DNA from 4 places in the Nocardioides luti genome. Region 3 is predicted to be linked to each of the others. Evidence: riboswitches for the same ligand, from Rfam matches in the RefSeq annotation. Region 3 holds a riboswitch; each other region holds the start of a gene.

Region 1 (5,212 bases), 190 kb from region 3:
CGGTGATCGTGGCGAGCACGATCTCCCCGTTGTCGTTGACGAAGAGCCGTCCGGGCGCCGGACCCCACGCCTCGACCATCTTGTTCCGCAGCTCCGGGTGCACGTCGGCCGTCCACGCGCTGTACTGCTCCGGCGTGATCCGCACGTGCGCGTCGGTCAGCTGGGTCTGGGTCAGCCATTCCTCGTCCTGGCCGCCTGCCGCGATCAACGCGTGGATCAGGGCATCACCGGCTTCGGTGTCGTCCTCGAGCTCGAGGCCCGGGACCGCACCCACGGGGCCGAGGTCGTAGCCCGCGTCACGCATCCGGCGCAGCAGCCGGATCGTGGACACGGGGGTGTCCAGGCCGACGGCGTTGCCGACCCGCGAGTGCTTGGTGGGGTACGCCGACAGCATCAGCGCGACCTTGCGCTCGCAGGGCGGAATCCGCCGCAGGCGTGCGTGGTTGACCGCGATGCCGGCGACCCGGGCGCAGCGCTCGGGGTCGGCGACGTATCGCGGCAAGCCGTCCTGGTCGATCTCCTTGAAGGAGAACGGCGCGGTGATGATCCGCCCGTCGAACTCGGGGATAGCGATCTGGCTGGCCGAGTCGAGCGGCGTGACGCCGTCGTCGGATGCCTCCCACTCCTCGCGACTGCTGGTCAGGCAAAGTCCCTGGAGCACGGGGATGTCGAGCGCGGCGATCCGCGCAACGTCCCACGCCTCATCGTCCCCTCCGGCACTGGCCCCGGCCGGCTGGCTCCCGCCGGCGGCGAGCACGGTCACCACCAGGGCGTCGAAGGCGCCCAGGGCTTCGTACAGCTCGTCAGGCGAGGACCGGAGCGAGGAGCTGAAGATCGGCACCCCGACCGCCTGGCCGGTGGCGTCGACGGCGTCGGCCAGGGCATGCGCGAACGCGGTGTTGCCACTGGCCTGGTGGGCTCGGTAGAAGAGCACGCCAACCCGAGGCAGGTCGACCGGTGTCACTGGTCGCTCCAGCACACCCCACGCGGGGATCTCAATGGGGGGCTCGAACCCCTCCCCGGTGAGCAGCACCGTGTCAGAGAGGAATGCGTGCAGCTGGGCCAAGTTGGCGGGTCCGCCCTCGGCGAGGTAGCGGTGCGCCTCGGCAGCGATCCCGATCGGTACGGTTGAGAGCTCCATCAGCTCGGCGCTGGGCTGCTGCTCGCCACCCAGAACGATCATCGGCATCCCGGTGGTCCGGATCCGCGCGAACCCGGAGCACAGGTCGTGCGGCGAGCCCAGGATGCGGCCCACCACCAGGTCGGCGCCCTCGATGGCCTCGGCCATCGACTGGTGGCCGGGCCGGGCCGGGTTGGCCCAGACGTAGGCGGCGCCCGAGGAACGGGCGGAAAGCAGGTCGGTGTCCGACGTCGAGAGCAGGGCGATGCGCATGCGCCTGGTCAGCTCCTCCTCGGGATTCTCGTCCCGGCTGGGTGGATGTCTCGTGGCCAGTGTCTGGCTGTGCCCGCCGCCGGTGGGACGAAGGGCATCACAGTGGCGGAACCGCCCCGGACTCGCACCGGGTTCCTGATCCCACGAGACGTGTGCGGTCAGCCTAGAGGACGCCGCGCGCGTGGGAGACGCTGCGTCTCGAGGATCTGAGCTCGGACCAGGTACTCGGCCACCAGGGCCCGGGCGGTGTCGGGGTCGACGTGTTCGTACCAGACGTCGTCCGGCTGGACGCTGACCACGGGCCCCGGATTGCACGGGAACTGACAGCCGGTCTGCGTCACCAGGACGTCTTCGTCAACGGGCCCCTGCTGCATGAGGGCGAGCACTAGCACTTCGGCCCTCCGATCGGACGACAGCGCCGTGCGCCAAGACGCACGACACCTCAAGACCTGATGCCGATGAAGGGGGGACGTCCTCCCACGCCCGCGACCTGAGGCCCGGTACGCTGCCCAGCAACGGACTCGCACTCGACACGAGCTCGGCTCTGTCGGGTCCGTGAGCAACGGGCCGACGCCGCGATCTCCGGACCGGGCCCCGCTCGCTCCCGCACCCAGCGCAGCGACCCCGCCGCAACGATCCGGGCCAGCGGCACCTCTCTCATTGCCCGAAAGCGTGCTACGACGCCGGCACAAGTTGCCCCAGTGTCGCGACGTGCTCCGACCGGTTCGAGTCACGCACGACGTTCACACCTCGTCACTTTCGCGCGCAGATCGAGAGCTCGCTGCGGCGTTGAATCCTGCCTTTCGGGCGCTTGTGACGTCCAGTCGTCGAGTTCGCGAGTTGCCACCACCTGTTGCTTGGCCGTCTTGCCTGCGTCCAGCGGCGGATGCCATGGTCCGGATGTGCTGCCGCCACGCGGTTGCGGCGGCAGCACATCGGGACGCGATGCGCGGACAGTTAGCTGCGCATTGCTCAGGTGGGGACGACGGCCTGGTTGCGGCGCAGCAGCCACATGACAGCTGGGTATCCGGTGGCCAGACCGATGATGACGCCTACCTGCATGAGGAACCAGAAGGTGCCCTCGGTGACTGGCGGCATGGCGCTGTTGTAGTAGAGGAGGAGCATCCAGCCGACCATGCCGATGTCGAATGCCGTGACCGTGAAGATGGCGGCGGTGGTGGCGGCGCCGACGGAGAGCCAGCGGGCATTTCCGGTGCTGGAACCGCGACCGGCGAGGTACCCATAGACCGCCAGCATGATGATGACCAAGACGGCGATGACGAGGATCATGGGCCACATCGCCTCGCCGGCGATCGTCCACCCGACCGCGACGACGAGCGGGACCGCGATCAGGTGGGCGACGGCGGAAGCGCCGCCTCCGGGTAGCACCGCGAGTGCTGTCGCGTCCGTGACTGGCATCGTCTCGTCCGCAGAAGTCGACGACCCAAGGCGTCCGCGACTCAGATAGGCGAGGATGGCGAAGGGACCGAGGTAGAGCGCTGAGGTGACCCACACCAGTTCGGGGGCAACGCTGTGGTGGCGGCGGCGGGCCAGGTAGATGTCGGCCGCGATGAAGGCAGTGCTGAGCAGGGAGAGTGCGATGTAGGTCCAGGCGACGGGGGTGAGCCAGTCGGGGATGGCGGAAGCCATTTCCATGAGTTGTTCAGTCCTTCGTGGTGGGGAGTAGGTCCGATCGGGTTCCCGATGCGCCGCATCCGCCCTGTGAGCGTTGCGGACGAACGGGCGACCGGTTCAGGTCGTGACGGGCGCACGAGGCGCACCGGTCGGGCAGCTTGCGGCTAGGCATGCCACCGGAGGCTGGCTCAGAGGAAGGAGTCCTGAGCGACCTGTCAGACCCGGAACACGCACACAGAGATCGGTGACAGCACGACCCAGGGCGTTCGTTCGCGTAGCCGTCGGCGCGGGAGGCCAGGCCGCCGAATGCGGGCCAGGAGCCCAAGGTACGTGTGACGACGAGACGTCTTAAGCAAGACCAGCACGCTGGTCACCATCAGCCAAGCGCCCGCGCAGACGACACTGGTGGCGTCGATGACACAACCGTCGGCGCACATGTCAGCCATGGCGGGCGACGCCGCGGCAACCTCCTCGGCCACAGAGACAGCGGCAGTGGGGATCGGGGCCACCTCGTCGCTCATGTCGGCCATCGGAGCGACGGAGGTCAGAGCGGAGAGGACGGTGCAGGTCAAGCCCACTACCAATGCGATCGCTGCACCGAGAGAACTCCGCAGCACTACAGCAAAGGTCGGCCCGGGCATGCCACGAGGCTACCGGACCGCCGAGGTCACTCTCCTTCTCGGCGAACCGAGACCCTCCACGTCCCGGTTCGGTAGGGGCCGCGTTCGGCCCGCACGGCACCAAGCCCTCGGGCCCGCCTAGTAGTCACCAGACTTGTTGGATCGCCGCAGGCCTCGATGAGCATCGATACCCGTTCGTCTCGGGCTTGGCCACCACCCCGGAAGCGCCGCTCGGTCTATGGGTTGATCGACCCGCACGGTCTCTCACGACGCATCGCTTGCAGAGTCCTGAGTGAGCTCCCGATTGGTGGCAGCCCAGTTGGAGAGAAGCTGTAGGCCGTCGGCTGTCGGGGATCCGGGCGGGGCTGAGAAGGCCACAAGCTGGAGCCCGCGCTCACCGCTGAGGTCGAGCGCTTCGAACGAAAGGTCGAGGTCGCCGACCACCGGATGACTGATCGACTTGATGCCTGTGCGGTGTTCCCTCACGTTGTGAGATGCCCATAACTTGCTGAAGGTCTCGCTGCAGGTGGTGAGCTCGCCGACAAGGTCGCTCAGCTCGCGGTCGTAGGGTGTCCTGCCTGCCTCGCTGCGGAGCAGCGCAACGATCTGCTCAGCTGACTCCTCCCACTGCTGGTAGAAGGCGGGAGCCGCAGGATCCAAGAAAAGGAAGCGGGCGAAATTTGCTGATCGGGTGGCGTCCTCGTACATCGGGGAGAAGAGCGCGCGTCCGAGCGCGTTGATCGCGACCACGTCCATCCGTCCGTTCTGCACCACCGTCGGCACGTCGCGCATGGCGTCGAGCAGTTGTTGCACTCCGGGGCGAACCGATCTCGATCGCGGTCGACTCTTTCGTCGGCTGGGTTCAGCGCCCTCGTTGGCTGCCCGGACGAGATGACGCAGGTGCGACACCTCCGCCTCGTCGAGCTTGAGGGCCCGAGTGATCCCCACGAGCACTGACTCCGAGACACCCGTGGCGTTGCCGCGTTCGAGTCGCACGTAGTACTCCACACTCATACCCGCAACAAGCGCCACCTCTTCACGTCGCAACCCGGGCACACGACGTCTGCCCTTGTAGTCAGGGAGATCGAGGTCGGCGGGCGTGAGCCTGGCCCGCCGGGTGGTCAGGAACTCGCGGATCTCGTTCCGGATGTCCATGCTGCCGACGCTAGAGCACCAGTCCTCTTCCAGGGAGGCACTGGCAGGGACCCTCTAGAGAGGGTCTGCCTCAACCCGCGGAGACGCCGTTGACTTGTCCTGTCACAAGCAACGTCGTCGGCCAATGTGGTGCGACGGCCCACAAGAAGGAGACAGCCCCATGGCTGAGAACCCTCAGGTCTGGTTCGTCACGGGCGCAAGCCGCGGCATGGGCATCGACATCGCCAAGGCGGCCCTCGCTGCTGGTCACCACGTCGTTGCCACCGGTCGCGACCCTCAGCGCGTCCTGGCCGCCGTAGGCGAGCACGAGAACCTGCTGGCCGTCGCCCTTGACGTCACCGACCCCACCGCGGCTGCGAACGCGGTCGACACCGCGGTCGAGCACTTCGGTCGTGTCGACGTGCTCGTC
Region 2 (5,212 bases), 170 kb from region 3:
CTCGCTCTCGGGCATCGCGGTGGAGCGGGCCTGGGCGCGGGTCAGGACGACGGACTGGGCCACCAGCGGGACGGTCAGCTCGCGACCGACGAGGGCAGCCGCGGCGGCGTACGCCGGGACGCCGGGCGTGACGTCCCACGGCACGCCGGCGGCCTCGAGTCGCCGAGTCTGCTCGGCGAGGGCGGAGTAGAGCGAGGGGTCACCCGAGACGAGGCGGACGACGTCGCGCCCGGTCGCGTGGGAGTCGACCAGCTCGCTGATGATCTGGTTAAGGTCGAGCGCTTGGGTGTCGACCAGCCGCGCCTCGGCGCGGCAATGGCCGAGCACCTCGGCGTCGAGGTAGGTGCCCGGATAGAGCACCACGTCGGCGGCACTCAGCATGGCGGCCGCGCGGAGGGTGATCAGGTCGGCGGCACCGGGGCCGGCGCCGACGAAGTGGATGGTCACGACTGCTCCTTGACGTAGGCCCACTGGATCACGGCCCGGGCCGGCGTCCAGCCGGTGAAGGTGCCGATCGGTTCGGCGTGCTCGACCGCGATGCGGGTCAGCTCGCCGCCGTGCTCGGAGTGCAGCCGCACCAGCAGCTGCTCGGTCTCCAGGGTGACGCCGTGCACCACAAGCCGGCCGCCTGGTCCTAGGGCAGCGAGGCACGTGTCGACGACACGGGCGCGGGTGGCACCGCCGCCGACGAAGACCGCGTCGGGCGCGGGCAGCCCGGTCAGGGCGTCGGGGGCACGGCCGTGCACGACCTCGAGATCGGGGACGCCCAGCGCGCCGGCGTTGCGGGCGATCCGCGCGGCCCGGTCGCTGTCGGACTCCACGCCGATCGCGCGGCACGACGGGTGCGCCCGCATCCACTCGATGCCGACCGACCCGGCGCCTGCGCCGACGTCCCAGAGCAGCTGGCCCGGGGCGGGCGCGAGGCGGGAGAGTGCCGACGCGCGGAGGTCGCGCTTGGTGAGCTGGCCGTCGTGCTCGTACGCCGAGTCGGGCAGACCGGGCGACCACGAGGCAAGACCCTGACCGACCACCTCGAGGGCGATCACGTTCAGGCGGGAGACCTCGCCCTCCCAGCCATCGGCCACGCCCTCGACGCGCGTCTCGTCCCCGCCCAGGTCGCCGAGCACGCTGATCCGGCTTGCGGGGTACCCGTGCTCGACCAGCAGACGCGCGACCACAGCGGGGGTGGTTTCGTCGGCGGAGAGCACGAGCACGCGTCGGCCTGGGGCGAGCGCGCGCAGCAGCAGCCGCGGGTCGCGTCCGACCAGGCTGACGACGTCGTGGTCCTCAGCGGCCCAGCACATCCGGGCGCGGGCCAGCGCCACCGAGGAGACGGCCGGCTCGACGTGCACCGCATCGGCGCCGAGCAGCTCGGCCAGCGTCGAGCCGATGCCGCTCACCAGAGGGTCACCGGAGGCGAGCGCGACGACGTCCAGGTCGGCGTACTTCGCCATCAGGCCGGGAAGACCGTCGCGCAGCGGGCTCGGCCAGGCTTCCCGCGCCTGCTCGGAGACGTCCGGCAGCAGGGCGAGGTGACGACGTCCGCCGAGCACCACCGCGGCGCCTTCCACCATCGTGCGCAGGCGATCCGGAACCCCGACCCACCCGTCGGCGCCGAGGCCGACGACGGTGATCCGCGGACGGCCGTTGGAGGTCATGGGGTCAGACGCTATCGTGACGCCCGACAGGCACGAGGTGCCCCGACGGCCACGAGACGAACAGGCCCGACGGGAGAATCTGGGAAGCCGGTGAGAGTCCGGCACAGGCCCGCTGCGGTGACCTGGACGACGTCGATCGCGAGACCGGCACCGATCCAGGAAGTCCGAAGACCGGCCTCGCGCCACTTTGTTCGCTGGCTGACGAGCGGGAGCCTCCCATGCCACTGCAGTTTCCCTTCAGCGCCGTCGTGGGATCCGACGACATGGCCCTGGCCCTGGTCCTCACCACGATCTCGCCCGGCGTCGGCGGAGTCCTGGTGCGCGGCGAGAAGGGCACCGCGAAGTCCACGATCGTGCGTGCACTGGCCGCCGTCCTGCCACCGATCGACGTGATCGCAGGCGACCGGTTCTCCACCGACCCACGCGACCCCACGCCGCTCTCACCGGACGGGCCGTTCGCGGCGGACGCCCCGACGGAGACGCGGCCGGTGCGGCTCGTCGAGCTGCCGGTCGGCGCCACCGAGGACCGCGTCCTCGGCTCCCTGCACCTCGAGCGCGCGCTGTCGGAGGGCAAGGCGGAGTACGAGCCTGGCCTCCTGGCCCGCGCCCACCGCGGGATCCTCTACGTCGACGAGGTCAACCTCCTCCAGGACCACCTCGTCGACCTGCTGCTCGACGCCGCCGCCATGGGCCGGTCGAACGTCGAGCGCGACGGTGTCTCGGTCGAGCACGCCGCCCGGTTCGTCCTCGTCGGCACGATGAACCCCGAGGAGGGCGAGCTCCGTCCGCAACTGCTCGACCGGTTCGGCCTCACCGTCGAGGTCGCCGCGCCGCGCGACCCGGCCTCCCGCGCCGAGGTCGTTCGCCGCCGGATGTCCTACGACACCGATCCGGAGTCCTTCACCCGCCAGTACGCCGAGTCGGAGCGCGCGCTCACCGACCGGATCCAGGCGGCCCAGAAGCTCGTCGCGGAGGTCGAGCTCCGCGACGACGTACTTCTCAAGATCGCCGAGGTCTGCGCCGCCTTCGAGGTCGACGGCATGCGCGCCGACATCGTCACGGCCCGGACCGCCGTCGCCCACGCCGCCTGGCACGGCCGCACCTCGGTCACCACCGCCGACGTCCGCGCCGCCGCCCGCCTCGCACTCCCCCACCGTCGCCGCCGCAACCCCTTCGACGCCCCCGGGCTCGACGAGGAGCTGCTCGACCAGGTGCTCGGCGACGACGACCCCGCGCCGGAGCCCCCCGAGCCGCAGGGCGGATCCGAGGGGGAAGGGACCGAGGGGGAAGGGCCCGCGGACGGCCGTCTGGACACCGACCAGGACGGTTCCGGGGATCGTGAACCCACGAGCGGGACGCAATCACCGTCGGACTCCTCCTCGAGCCCCTCCGATGGCGGCGAGAGCGCGCCGCCGTCGACGGCCGGCGAGGCCCCAGCAGACGCAGCCGCCGCTGGCGATGCTCCCGGCCGGCCGGACACCACCGTCGACGCGCGGACCCCCTATCGGCCCAAGCTCTTCACGGTCCAGGGCACCGGCGAGGGCGAGGCCGGTCGGCGCAGCCGCGCGATGACCGAGTCCGGACGTCGGATCGGGTCCCGACACAGCACGGGCGGGGCAGGCTCGATCCACGTCGCCGAGACCGTGCGCGCGGCCGCGCCCCACCAGCTCGCCCGCGGCCGAACGTCGGGCAGCCTGCTCTTCCGCCCTGACGACCTGCGCGTGGCGACCCGCGAGGGACAGGAGTCCAACCTGGTGCTCTTCTGCGTCGATGCCTCCGGGTCGATGGCCGCGCGTCGCCGCATGGAGCAGGTCAAGACCGCGATCCTCTCGCTGCTGCTGGACGCCTACCGGCGCCGCGACCAGGTCGGGCTCGTGACGTTCCGGGGCGACCGCGCCGAGCTGGTGCTGCCGCCCACCCGCTCCGTCGACATCGCCGCGACCCGACTCGAAGCACTCCCTGCGGGAGGGCGTACGCCGCTGGCCGAGGGCCTGCTCGAGGCCGCCCGTGTGCTGCGCGTCGAACGCGTCCGCGACCCGCGTCGACGCCCGCTGCTCGTCGTCGTCACCGACGGTCGCGCGACCTGGGGACCCGACGCCGTCGCACGGGCGCGGACAGCAGCAGCTCACCTCGCGGGGACCGGGGTGACGTCACTGGTCGTCGACTCCGAGACCGGCTCGTTCCGGCTCGGGCTCGCCCGGGACCTGGCCGGGGTACTACGCGCCGAGCACGTCCCGGTCGACGAGGTCAGCGCGACCGGGCTCACCACGCTCGTCCACGACCGCGTGCATCCTCGCACGACCGCCGACACCAGTACCGAAGGAGCAGCCTGATGCCCCAGGGCCAGCCACTCACCGTCCCGGACGACGGTCTCAGCACCCGCGAGCGCCGCGAGCAACCGCTGCTGATGGTGCACACCGGTGACGGCAAGGGGAAGTCGACTGCCGCCTTCGGGCTCGCGATCCGCGCCTGGAACCAGGGCTGGGACATCGGGGTCTTCCAGTTCGTGAAGTCCGCCAAGTGGCGCATCGGCGAGCAGACGGTGCTCGAGCGACTCGGCACACTGCACCAGGAGTCGGGCGAGGGCGGCCCCGTGGAGTGGCACAAGATGGGTGCCGGGTGGTCGTGGTCCCGGAAGGCTGGCGACGAGACCGACCACGCCGCCGAGGCAGCCGAGGGGTGGGCCGAGGTCAAGCGCCGGATCGCCGCGCAGACCCATGACCTGCTGATCCTCGACGAGTTCACCTACCCGATGGAGTGGGGGTGGGTCGACGTCGAAGACGTCGTCGACACCCTGAGCCAGCGGCCCGGGCGACAGTTCGTCGTGGTTACCGGCCGGCGTGCGCACCCCCGGCTCGTCGAGGTCTCCGACCTGGTCACCGAGATGACGAAGGTCAAGCACCAGATGGACCGCGGTCAGAAGGGCCAGCGAGGCATCGAGTGGTGACGCCGTGACCAGCCTTCCCCGGTTCGTCGTCGCAGCTCCGGCGACCGGCCAGGGAAAGACCACCGTCGCGACCGGTCTGATGGCCGCGCTGACCCGCGCGGGCCGTGTGGTCAGCGGCCACAAGGTTGGGCCGGACTACATCGATCCGGGATTTCACGCCCTGGCGAGCGGCCGCCCCGGCCGCAATCTCGATCCCCACCTGGTCGGCGAGGACAGGATCGTCCCGCTGCTGCTGCACGGCGCCGCGGGCGCCGACGTCGCCGTCGTCGAGGGCGTGATGGGCCTGTACGACGGCCGGGTGGGTGGTGAGGGCTTCTCCTCGACAGCGCACGTCGCCGCCCTCACCGGGTCGCCCGTCGTGCTGGTCGTCGACATCTCCCGATCCTCCCGTTCGATCGGGGCGGTGGTACACGGCATGGCGACCTTTGACCCGCGCGTCGAGGTCGCTGGTGTGATTCTCAACAAAGCCGGTTCGCCGCGCCACGCGCAGGAGGTTGCCAGCTCGATCGGACTGCCCGTCCTGGGCACGATCGGTCGCGACGACGCGTTCGCCGCGCCCTCGCGCCATCTCGGCCTCGTTCCCGCGGCAGAGCGCGAAGAGGCCACG
Region 3 (5,212 bases):
CGGGCTCGGGTAGTAGTTGATGTCGATGACGCGGTCGAGGTAGGTCACCGCGGTGCGGACGGTCGCGCGGAGCTTGTCCCAGTCGAGGGCGTCGGCGAGCAGGTGCTGGGCGAGATTGACCGAGCCGAGGTTGCACACGGCGGTCTCGTCGTCGCTGGAGACCTCGACGATCTCGGTGCAGAGGTTCGACAGGTGCACGACGTTGCCGGGCACGGCAGTCTGGTTGCAGGTGCGGTTGCTGGCGTCCTTGAAGGTCATCCAGCCGTTCCCGGTCTGCGCCAGGGTCCGCATCATCTTCGCGTAGAGCTCGCGCGCCGGCAGCTGCCGCACGACGCGCCCCTCGGCCTCGGCGGCGAGGTAGGCCCGCTCGAAGTCGACGCCCCAGAGGTCGGGCAGCTCGGGCACCTGGTCCGGGTCGATCAGGCTCCACGTCTCGTCCGCCTCGACCCGCTGCATGAACAGGTCCGGCACCCAGTTCGCCAGGTTGAGGTTGTGGGTGCGGCGGGCGTCCTCGCCGGTGTTGTCGCGCAGCTCGAGGAACTCCTCGATGTCGGGGTGCCACGGCTCGAGGTAGACGCAGGCGGCGCCTTTGCGCCGCCCGCCCTGGTTCACCGCCGAGACCGAGGCGTCGAGCGTGCGCAGGAACGGCACGATCCCGTTGGAGTGGCCGTTGGTGCCCCGGATCAGGGCACCGCGCCCGCGCACCCGGGAGAACGCGATCCCGATGCCGCCGGCGAACTTCGACAGCGCCGCCACCTGGGCGTAGCGCGCGTAGATCGACTCCAGCCGGTCGACCGGGCTGTCGACGAGGTAGCACGACGACATCTGGGTGTGCCGGGTGCCGGAGTTGAAGAGCGTCGGCGAGCTGGGCAGGTAGGCCAGCGACGACATCAGGCGGTAGAAGTCGATCGCCTCGGCCGGGGTGGTGGCCAGGCCGCAGGCGACCCGGAGCAGCCAGTACTGCGGGGTCTCGACGACGAGCCGGGTCTCCGGGTGGCGCAGGAGGTAGCGGTCGTAGACCGTGCGGAGCCCGAAGTACTCGAAGCGCCGGTCGTTGTCGGGGTCGATCGCCTGGTCGAGCTTGCGGGCGTTGGCCTCGACGAAGGCCGCGGTGTCGTCGCCGACCAGCCCCTCGAGGTGCGCCAGCCGGACGGCCTGGCTGAAGGAGGCGACCTGCTGGCCCGCAACCTCCTTCTCGATGTAGCCGGCGAGCAGCCGGGCCGCGAGACGGGAGTACTCCGGCTCGGTGGCGGTGAGCTCCGCGGCCGTCTGGATCGACAGCCGGTCGAGCTCGGCGGTGGTGGCGCCGTCGTACAGCCCGGCGATGGTGCGGGTGGCCACGGTGAGCGGCTCGACGTACGCCAGGCCGGTCGCGCAGCGCTCGACGGCCCGGACGATCTTGTTCAGGTCGACGGGCTCGAGGTCGCCGTTCCTCTTCCGCACCCCCATCGGGCTGCGCGTCGTGGTCGGTGGTGCTGGGATGTTCGTCTGCGTCATTGCTGCTCTCTCCTCGCGAGCTGGCCGGAGGCCGGGAGCGCGAGGAGGGGTCGACGACGCGGACCCACCCGCCAGGGGTCGGGTCCGGGCAGCCGGCCGACCCACCCTCGAGGTCCGCGACCACCGCGCACGGTCGTGCGCGGGCGCTGGCAGGTCTTCGGACTCGTGGGCACGCCGCACGGTGCCTCCCGGCACCGCTCGACCCCTACCGGCCGTCGCTTCCCAGGACCCGTGGAGGCATCCCAGTGCTTGTGTGACGGCTGTCGTTCCCACTCACCGCTGCGGGGCAGTCCCGGACTCGCACCGGGTTCCCTCTTGCCCCGGGAGACTCGCCTCGCAGCGCACCTCCCGGACCAGCAGGAGCACCATATCTAGGGATTTCTCGATTCCCCGACACCACATCTGGTGTCGGCGTGTCGCTTCGGTCGTCTGCAAGGCTGGACCCATGCGCATCGTCATCGCCGGAGCCTCGGGCTTCCTCGGCACCGCCCTCAGCACCGAGCTCGTCCAGCGTGGCCACGCGGTCGTCGCCCTGGTCCGCCGCCCCACCTCGAGCCCCGACGAGTCGACGTGGGACCCGTACGCCGGCAGCCTCGACCAAGCGGTCGTCGACGCCGCCGACGTCGTCGTCAACCTGGCCGGCACGCCCACCGCCGGCAACCCGCACTCGGCGACCTGGGCCCGCGAGCTGCGGGAGAGCCGGGTCACGACGACCCGCGTGCTCGCCGAGGCGATCGCCCGCTCCCCCGAGCCGGCGGCGTTCCTCGCCGGCAACGGCATCAGCTGGTACGGCGACCACGGCGCCCAGGTGCTGACCGAGGCCTCGGACAGCCGCGGCCACGCCCTGCTCACCGAGGTCACCCGCGAGTGGGAGGCCGCGACCGCGGCGGCCAGTGAGGCCGGCGCCCGCGTCTGCATCCTGCGCACCTCGCCGGTCATGGACCGCCGCAGCGCCCCGCTCAAGCAGCTCCGCCTGGTCTTCAAGGCCGGCTTCGGCGCCCGCCTGGGCGACGGCCGGCAGCACATGGCGATGGTCTCGCTGCGCGACTGGGTCGGCGGCGTCGCGCACCTCGCCGAGCACGCCTCGGCCAGCGGTGCCTTCAACCTGTGCTGCCCGCGCACGCCCACCAACGCCGAGTTCACCCGGGCGCTCGCGGACGCCGTGCACCGCAAGGCGTTCGTCGCGGTGCCGAAGATCGGCCTGCGCATCGGCGCCGGCGAGATGGCCCCCGAGCTGCTCGGCTCGCTGAACGTCCGGCCGGCGGCGCTCGAGGCCGCGGGCTACGTCTTCCGCGACCCCGACGTGACCGCCGTGCTGCGCACCGGGCTGGCCTGAGCCGGGCTCAGGAGCCCGGCACCCAGCGGGCCAGGGTGCTCTCGAGCAGCGCGGGCACCACCGGCTTGGTCAGGAAGTCGTCCATGCCCGCCTCCTGGCAGCGGGCGCGCTCCTCGGCGGTCGCCGCGGCCGTCATGGCGATGATGGGGATGTGGTCGCCGTTGCGCATCGCCCGCACCGCGCGGGTCGCGTCGAAGCCGTCCATCACGGGCATCTGGCAGTCCATCAGGATCGCGTCGTAGCCGTCGGGGTCGTCGGCCAGCGCCGCGACGCCCGCGGCCCCGTTGTCGGCCAGCACCACGTCGTACCCGAGGCGGCGGAGCACGCCCTCGGCCACGAGCTGGTTGACCTCGTTGTCCTCGACGACGAGGACCCGGCCCCGCAGGTCGCCGGCGGGGGCGCTCACCGGCGCCGGGGCCACCAGGTGCTCGGCCCGGCGACCGCCCAGGGTCGCGAGCGCGTCGAGCAGGCGTGAGGGCAGCACGGGCTTGCTGAGGAAGGCGTCGAGGCCGGCATCGGCCAACCACTCCGCCCCCGGCTCGATCGCCGAGGACAGCAGCGCCAGCCGGGTGTCGCGGTGCCGCTCCTCGGCCCGGATGATCCGCGCGAGCTGCTCGCCGTCGGCGCCCGGCATCATGTAGTCCAGCAGGACCACGTCGTACTGCTCGCCGTGCCGGACCGAGGCGTCGAGCTCCACGAGGGCGTCGTACGCCGACTCGACCGCCGTCACGCGCACGCGCCAGGCCTCGAGCTGCTCCTGCAGGATGAAGCGGTTCGTGGCGTTGTCGTCGACGACGAGCACGTGCAGCCCGGACACGGCGTCCTGCAGGGTCGCCTCGGTGGGCAGGGCCTGCGCGACCGAGGGGGCGAACGGCGTGGTGAACCAGAAGGTGCTGCCGGTGCCGGGCTCGCTGTCGACGCCGATCGCGCCGCCGGTGGCCTCGACGATGCGCTTGCTGATCGCCAGGCCGAGGCCGGTGCCGCCGTACTCCCGGGTGGTCGAGCTGTCGGCCTGCGAGAAGGCCGTGAAGAGCTGGCGCTGCACGTCGGGCGGGATCCCGATGCCGGTGTCGCGCACCTCGACGCGGACGCCGGCGGGGTCCAGGCTCGCGCGGACGACCACCTCGCCGGCCTTGGTGAACTTCACGGCGTTCGACACCAGGTTGGTGATCACCTGGCCGAAGCGCACGGGGTCGCCGCGCACCATCGACGGCACCTGCTCGGCGCTGGCGACGACCAGCTCCAGGCCCTTGGCGCTGGCCCGCTCGGCGTTGATGCCCACGCTCTGCTCGACGATGCTGCGGGGGTCGAAGTCGACCTCCTCGAGGTCGAGGCGGCCGGCCTCGATCTTGGACAGGTCGAGGATGTCGTTGACGAGCGCCAGCAGCGCGCGACCGGCCTGGTCCACGCCCTCCGCGAGCCGGCGCTGGTGGGAGGTGAGCTCGGTGCGGCTGAGCAGCTCGCTGAGCCCGATCACGCCGTTGAGCGGCGTGCGGATCTCGTGGCTCATCGTGGCGAGGAACTCCGACTTGGCCCGCGACGCGGCGAGGGCGTCGTCACGCGCCGCCGCGATCGCCCGGCCCGCCTCCTCACGCTCGGAGACGTGCGCGAGGAAGGCCAGCATCTGCGCGAAGATCGCGACGTCGGACGGCTCCGCCTGCTCGCGGACCCCGGTGTCGGACACGACCACGCAGGCGACCCGCTCCCCCACCAGCGCCGGCCCGGCGATCTGGACGATCCCGCCCGGGCCGGGGGCCTGGACGAGCCGCCGCTCGGTGGCGGCGCGCTCGGCCAGCGCCTGCGCGGCGGCCACGACGTCCGCGTCGTGGTCGCCCCACCCGCTCGGGAAGTGCACGAGCCGGCCCTCGTCGGCCGGGTCCGGCGCCGACACGATGATCGCGGGCCAGCGGGCGTGCGGCCGGACCGAGGTGGCGGAGGTCATCAGCACGTCGACCAGGGTCCGGGACTCGTTGGCGGCGGCCGCCATGGCGCTGAGGAACGAGAGACCCTGCTCGGCCTCCTTGCTCTCGGTGATGTCCTGCACGGTGCCACCGCTGCGCAGCGGCCGCCCCTCGGCGTCGCGCACCATCCGGGCACGGGTGCGGACCCAGCGCGTGCGCTCCCCGGGCACCGAGACGAGCCGCGACTCGAGCACGAGGTCGTCGTGCCCCTCGACCATGGCGGCGTACGCCGCCCGGGCGGCCGGCCGGTCGTCGGGGTGCAGGAGGTCGAAGAAGTGCTCGGTCGACGGCTCGAAGGTCGCCCGGACGAGCCCGAACAGGCGGTAGAGCTCGTCGGACCAACGCAGCACGCCGCCGGCGTAGTCGCGCTCGAAGCTGCCCGTGCGCGCGATCGACTGCGCCTCGGCGAGCTGCACCT
Region 4 (5,212 bases), 160 kb from region 3:
GTGGTGTCCTGCGCCGTGACGGCCGTGACGGCGCAGGTGCCGTGGACGCCGAGCGCGGCGAAGGTGGCCAGGTCAGCGGCGAGACCGGCGGCGCCGCCGGAGTCGGTGCCGGCGACGCTGAGGACCACGAGCGGTGTGGCCGTCACTGCTCCCCCAGCTCGGCGAGCAGCGCGGCGACGACGACGGCCGGGTCGTGGGCCCGCATCACGGCGCCCATCACCGCGACGCCGTGGGCGCCGGCCGAGCGCAGCCGGGCCGCCACCTCGGCGGAGACGCCGCCGAGCGCCAGCACCGGCAGGCCGTCGGCGGCCTCGACGGCACGGCGTACTCCCCCGGCGCCGAGCGCCGGACCGTAGCCCGGCTTGGAGGCCGTGGGCGCGACCGGCGAGATCGTCACGTAGGCCGCACCCTCCTCGGCGGCCCGCGCGACCGCGGCCTCGTCGTGGCAGGAGCGGCCGTGCGGCGGCCCCGCCGGTGCCGGGGCGGCCTGGTGGGCGGCGAGGTGCAGACCGGCCGCGCCGGGCAGGAGGGTGCGCGCCGAGATGACCTGCACGTGAGCCGCCAGCTCGTCCGCGAGGGCGGCGCGCGCCGGCTCGTCCAGGTCGAGCTCGCGCAGCACGACCGTCGTCGCGCCGGCCGCCGCGCACGAGGCGAGGGTCTCGACCAGGCCACGTCCCGGGAGCAGCTGCCCGCGGTCGGTGAGTAGGAGCAGCCTCGGCACCCTCACCGCCCCACCCGCCCACGCATCGGGCTCGAGGCCCGCGCCGTCTCCCGGCGCGGGATCCGCCCGGCCCGGCGGGCGAGCTGACCCGACTCGACGGCCAGGCTCATCGCGCGCGCCATCGCGACCGGGTCCTCGGCGCGGGTGACCGCGGTCGCCACGAGCACTGCGTCGCAGCCGAGTTCCATCGCGTGCGCCGCCTCGCTGGCGGTGCCGATCCCCGCGTCCAGGACGACCGGGACGTCCACCGCCGCCCGCACCGCCTCGATCGTGTGCGGGTCAGCGATCCCGCGTCCCGAGCCGATCGGGGAGCCCAGCGGCATCACCGCGGCACAGCCGACGTCGACCAGCCGGCGGGCGACGACCGGGTCTCCGGTCGTGTAGGGCAGCACCGTGAAGCCACGAGCCACCAGCGTCTCCGCGGCCTCGACCAGCTCGACGACGTCGGGCAGCAGGCTGACCTCGTCGCCGATCACCTCGAGCTTGACCCAGTCGGTGCCGAGCGCCTCCCGGGCGAGCTCGGCGGTCAGCACCGCCTCCTGGGCGCCGAGGCAGCCGGCAGTGTTGGGCAGCACCTGGACGCCGAGGTCGCGCAGGGTGGCCAGCAGGCTGCCCGTCCCGGTGTCGGAGGTACGCCGGACCGAGACCGTCACCAGACCGGGGCGCGCCGCCTCGACCACGCGACGCACGGTCTCCAGGCTGGTCAACCCGCCCGTGCCCAGCCACAGCGGGGCGAGCTGCACGCCCGCGACCTCGAGCATCTCCACGCCGCTCACCCGCCCTGGTGGGCGGTGACGACCTCGACGAGGTCGCCCTCGCGCAGCGGGATGGCCGGCCACTCGGCGGCGCGCACGACGCTGCCGTTGAGGGCGACGGCGACGCCGCGAGGGTCGGGGGCCACCGTCTCCAGCAGGCCGGTCAGCGCGGTGCCCTCGGGCAGCTCGTGCGGTCGTCCGTTCACGCTCAGGCGCATGGTTCCTCGTTCCGATCCGTGTCGCGGTCTGTGTGGCGGTCCGTGTCGTTGGGGCGGTCGAAGCGCTGGGGATTGAACGCCTGCGCCGCTGGCGGCACCGCGAGGCCGTCGACGTGGGCACGCACGGTCGCCGCGGTGACCGGCGCGAGCAGCACGCCGCCCCGGTGATGTCCACCGGCGAGCACCAGCCGGGCGCTCCCCGTGCCCGGCACCGGTCCGAGCAGCGGACCGTTGTCGGGGCTGCCGGGCCGGTCCCGGGCGACCACCTCGAGAAGCTCGGCGGTGGCGAGTCCGGGTATCAAGGCGCGCGCGGTCTCGAGCAGCCGGGCCACCCCGCCGAGGGTCGGCAGCGGGTCGCCGTCGTCGGCCGGGTGCTCCTCCTCGGTCGCGCCGATCAGCAGCTCCCCGTGCGCGCGCGGCACGACGTAGACCCGCTCCCCGTGGACGCGGGCCCGCAGCACCCGGGCCGGGCTCGGCCTGGACCGCAGCCGGACCGCCTCGCCGCGCACCGGGCGCACGTGCGGCATCCCGGTCGCGCCGGTGGCGAGCACCACCACCTCCGCTCGCAGACGGGAGCCGTCGTCCAGGACCACGCCGTCGGGCTCGGGGGTCGCGCGGGCACGAACCACCCGGTCGCCCAGCACCGCGAGTAGCGCGTCAGCGACCCGCCGCGGGTTGACATGGCGGTCGTCGGGCAGCAGCGCCCCGCCGACGACGCGCCCCGAGAGCATCGGCTCGGCCGCTCGCAGGGCCCGCCGGTCGAGCTCCTCCACCCGCACCCCGCTGGCGTCCAGCAGTCGGCAGGCACGGTGCACCTCGGCGAGGTCGTCGCGGTCGGCGGCGACGAGCACGGTGCCGGTCGAGCGCAGGTCGAGGTGGTGCCCCGACCGTTCCGCCAGCGAGGCTGCGAAGGCCGGCCACCTCGCGAGCGAGTCGATCCCCAGCCGCAGCAGTGCCTCCTCGCCGAACCATGCCTCGCCACCGGGCGCGAGCATCCCCGCGGCGGCGTACGTCGAACCGCCGCCGGGTCTGGGGTCGCAGACGGTCACGTCGTGCCCGGCCATGACCAACTCGTCAGCGCAGGCCAGCCCGATCACCCCGCCACCGACGACCACCACCCGGAGCCCGGGCGTCACCGGGCTCACGACGTGTGAACGAGCTCGGCGATCTCCCGGGCCGCGCCGGGTGGGTCGGGGTCCTTCCAGACGGCGGCGACCACGGCGACGCCATGGGCACCGGAGGTCATCACGTCGCGCACCCGCGCCGCGGTGATCCCCCCGATCGCGATCGCCGGGATCTCCCGTGCGGTCGCGGCGAGCACGTCGAGACCGAGGGGGTCAGGCAACCCGTCCTTGGTCGAGGTGGCGTGCACCGGACCCACCCCGGCGTAGTCGGCGCCCTCGGCCCGCGCTGCGATCGCGTGCTCCGGACCACGGCAGGTGGCACCGACCAGGAAGTCCACCGGGGCGAGCGCCCGCGCGTCCGCGACGGACAAGTCGTTCCGGCCGAGGTGCACCCCGTGCGCCCCGGCGGCGAGTGCGACGTCGAGGCGGTCGTTGACGATCACCCGCGTCCCCCGTGGCGCGAGCTCGGCCAGCAGCTCACGCGTCCAGGCGACGACCTCACGGTCACTGGCTTGCTTTGCACGGACCTGGACCGCGTCGACGCGCGGAGTGCCGACGGCGCCCTCGCCAACGACGGCGAGCAGGCGCGTCAACGCATCCCGATCGAGGGGTCCGAAATCGGTGATCAGGTGGAACCGTGGCAACACGTCGATCTCACTTCCTTCGCCGGCATGATCCGGAGCAGGTTCGACGGTCGGGGCGGCATCAGCCCCATCTCAGCCCGATGCATCGGGCTCCCGTGTGGATGCGGAGGACACTAGCACCGGACCGGTCCGTGCCCACGGGTGTCGTCCGCACGGGTGTGTTGGTAGCGTGCCGAACGCCAGTCAACCTCCCGTGGTCCGCCGCGGGGGCGCAGGGAACCCGGTGCGAATCCGGGACTGACGCGCAGCGGTAAGGGTGACGGGCGGGGCCCTGTCTTACGACAGCCACTGGACCGCGGGGTCCGGGAAGGCGTCCCGCACCGGGTGATCCCGAGTCCGAAGACCTGCTGGCCCTTGCGGCAACAGCCGCGAGGTCACTCGAGGACCCCGCGCACGGGTCCCTGACCTCAGAGGACCATCGGTGCCCCTCCCACCCGTTCGACTCCGCCGTGACCGGTGCCCCGGCGTGCTCCGCCCCTGGCCCGCCGACGACGGCGCACTGATTCGCCTGCGTCTGGCCGGCGGCCACCTCCCAGCCGGATCCCTTGAGATCCTCGCGCAGGTGGCGCACGACCACGGCGACGGGCAGGTCTACCTCACGGGGCGTGCCAACCTGCAGCTGCGCGCGCTGCCGTTCGTCGGCGGCCAGCTTCCTGACGAGGTGGTGGACGCCGTCGTGGGGACCGGTCTGCTCCCCTCGCGCAGCCACGAGCTCGCACGCAACCTGATGTGCTCCCCGCTCACCGGGATCTCCGGAGGTCGGGCCGACCTGCGGCCGGTGGTCCATGAGCTCGACGAGCGCCTCTGTGCCTTACCTGAACTGGCCGCACTGCCGGGCCGGTTCCTGTTCGTGCTCGACGACGGCCGGGGCGACCTCGTCGACCGCGAAACCGACCTCGGTGCCGTGGTCCTCGACGCGGACACCGCCCAGCTCAGGGTCGGCGCGGGCTGGGGTGCGGTCGTCCCACTGCCCGACGTCGCCGAGGAGTTGGTCCAGCTGGCCCACCGCTTCCTGCTGGAGCGCGGCCACGACGAGACGGCCGCCTGGCACGTCGCCGAGCTCGAGTCCCCGCTGGCGCCTCCCGCGCCAGGCGACGCCCGAGTACCCGCCGCCTCCGGCATCCCGTCGTACGACGGAGTGCTGCACGTGCCCGTCCCGGACGGCGTCCTCACGCCCGACCTCGTCGGCGACCTGGTCGGACCCGGTCACGACCTGGTGGTCACCCCGTGGCACGGCGTGGTGGTGACGCCATGACTGGCTCGATCGAGGGACCGGCCCGACCGGCCCGCCATTACGCCTACGTCGACCAGGGGTCCGCGATCTACGCCGAATCGTTCGCCACGATCCGTGCCGAGGCGCGGCTGGACGCGCTGCCCCCGGAGGCTGAGTCGGTGGCGGTGCGGATGGTGCACGGCACCGGGCAGGTCGACCTGGTCGACGATCTCGTCGTGCACCCGCGTCTGGTGCCTGCGGCGCGGACCGCGCTGGAGGCGGGGGCGCCGATCCTCACCGACGCCCACATGGTCGCCTCGGGGGTCACCCGCGCTCGACTCCCCCGCGACAACGACGTGGTCTGTCTGCTTCGCGACGCGCGCGTGCCCGACCTCGCGCGCCGGTGGGGCACCACGCGATCGGCCGCCGCGGTCTCGCTGTGGGTGCCGCTCCTCGAGGGAGCGGTCGTGGCAATCGGCAACGCTCCCACGGCGTTGTTCCACCTGCTGGAGCTGCTCGTCGAAGGGGCTCCTCGGC

The links. Region 3 has a riboswitch for cobalamin ahead of H5V45_RS20045 (ribonucleoside-diphosphate reductase subunit alpha). Riboswitches for the same ligand answer to the same signal wherever they lie in the genome.
Region 1: linked by a shared signal. The riboswitch ahead of cobN (cobaltochelatase subunit CobN) and the one ahead of H5V45_RS20045 (ribonucleoside-diphosphate reductase subunit alpha) in region 3 are both predicted to bind cobalamin.
Region 2: linked by a shared signal. The riboswitch ahead of H5V45_RS20915 (magnesium chelatase subunit D family protein) and the one ahead of H5V45_RS20045 (ribonucleoside-diphosphate reductase subunit alpha) in region 3 are both predicted to bind cobalamin.
Region 4: linked by a shared signal. The riboswitch ahead of H5V45_RS20890 (nitrite reductase) and the one ahead of H5V45_RS20045 (ribonucleoside-diphosphate reductase subunit alpha) in region 3 are both predicted to bind cobalamin.

Annotation. Positions count from the first base shown of each region.
Region 1 is NZ_JACKXE010000002.1:412,600-417,811, forward strand. It holds gene cobN (cobaltochelatase subunit CobN) at 1-1,393, opposite strand, end outside; cobalamin riboswitch at 1,431-1,575, opposite strand; gene H5V45_RS20980 (DUF4396 domain-containing protein) at 2,366-3,043, opposite strand; gene H5V45_RS20985 (hypothetical protein) at 3,244-3,669, opposite strand; gene H5V45_RS20990 (helix-turn-helix transcriptional regulator) at 3,913-4,803, opposite strand; gene H5V45_RS20995 (SDR family oxidoreductase) at 4,964-5,212, shown strand, end outside.
Region 2 is NZ_JACKXE010000002.1:396,591-401,802, forward strand. It holds gene cobM (precorrin-4 C(11)-methyltransferase) at 1-447, opposite strand, end outside; gene cbiE (precorrin-6y C5,15-methyltransferase (decarboxylating) subunit CbiE) at 444-1,658, opposite strand; cobalamin riboswitch at 1,677-1,852, shown strand; gene H5V45_RS20915 (magnesium chelatase subunit D family protein) at 1,877-3,991, shown strand; gene cobO (cob(I)yrinic acid a,c-diamide adenosyltransferase) at 3,991-4,605, shown strand; gene cobBC (bifunctional hydrogenobyrinic acid a,c-diamide synthase/histidinol phosphate aminotransferase CobBC) at 4,610-5,212, shown strand, end outside.
Region 3 is NZ_JACKXE010000002.1:224,522-229,733, forward strand. It holds gene H5V45_RS20045 (ribonucleoside-diphosphate reductase subunit alpha) at 1-1,497, opposite strand, end outside; cobalamin riboswitch at 1,629-1,870, opposite strand; gene H5V45_RS20050 (TIGR01777 family oxidoreductase) at 1,943-2,833, shown strand; gene H5V45_RS20055 (PAS domain-containing hybrid sensor histidine kinase/response regulator) at 2,841-5,212, opposite strand, start outside.
Region 4 is NZ_JACKXE010000002.1:389,366-394,577, forward strand. It holds gene thiD (bifunctional hydroxymethylpyrimidine kinase/phosphomethylpyrimidine kinase) at 1-146, opposite strand, end outside; gene H5V45_RS20865 (thiamine phosphate synthase) at 143-727, opposite strand; gene H5V45_RS20870 (thiazole synthase) at 724-1,482, opposite strand; gene thiS (sulfur carrier protein ThiS) at 1,494-1,694, opposite strand; gene thiO (glycine oxidase ThiO) at 1,685-2,839, opposite strand; gene thiE (thiamine phosphate synthase) at 2,836-3,411, opposite strand; TPP riboswitch at 3,460-3,569, opposite strand; cobalamin riboswitch at 3,628-3,828, shown strand; gene H5V45_RS20890 (nitrite reductase) at 3,929-4,717, shown strand; gene H5V45_RS20895 (precorrin-8X methylmutase) at 4,714-5,212, shown strand, end outside.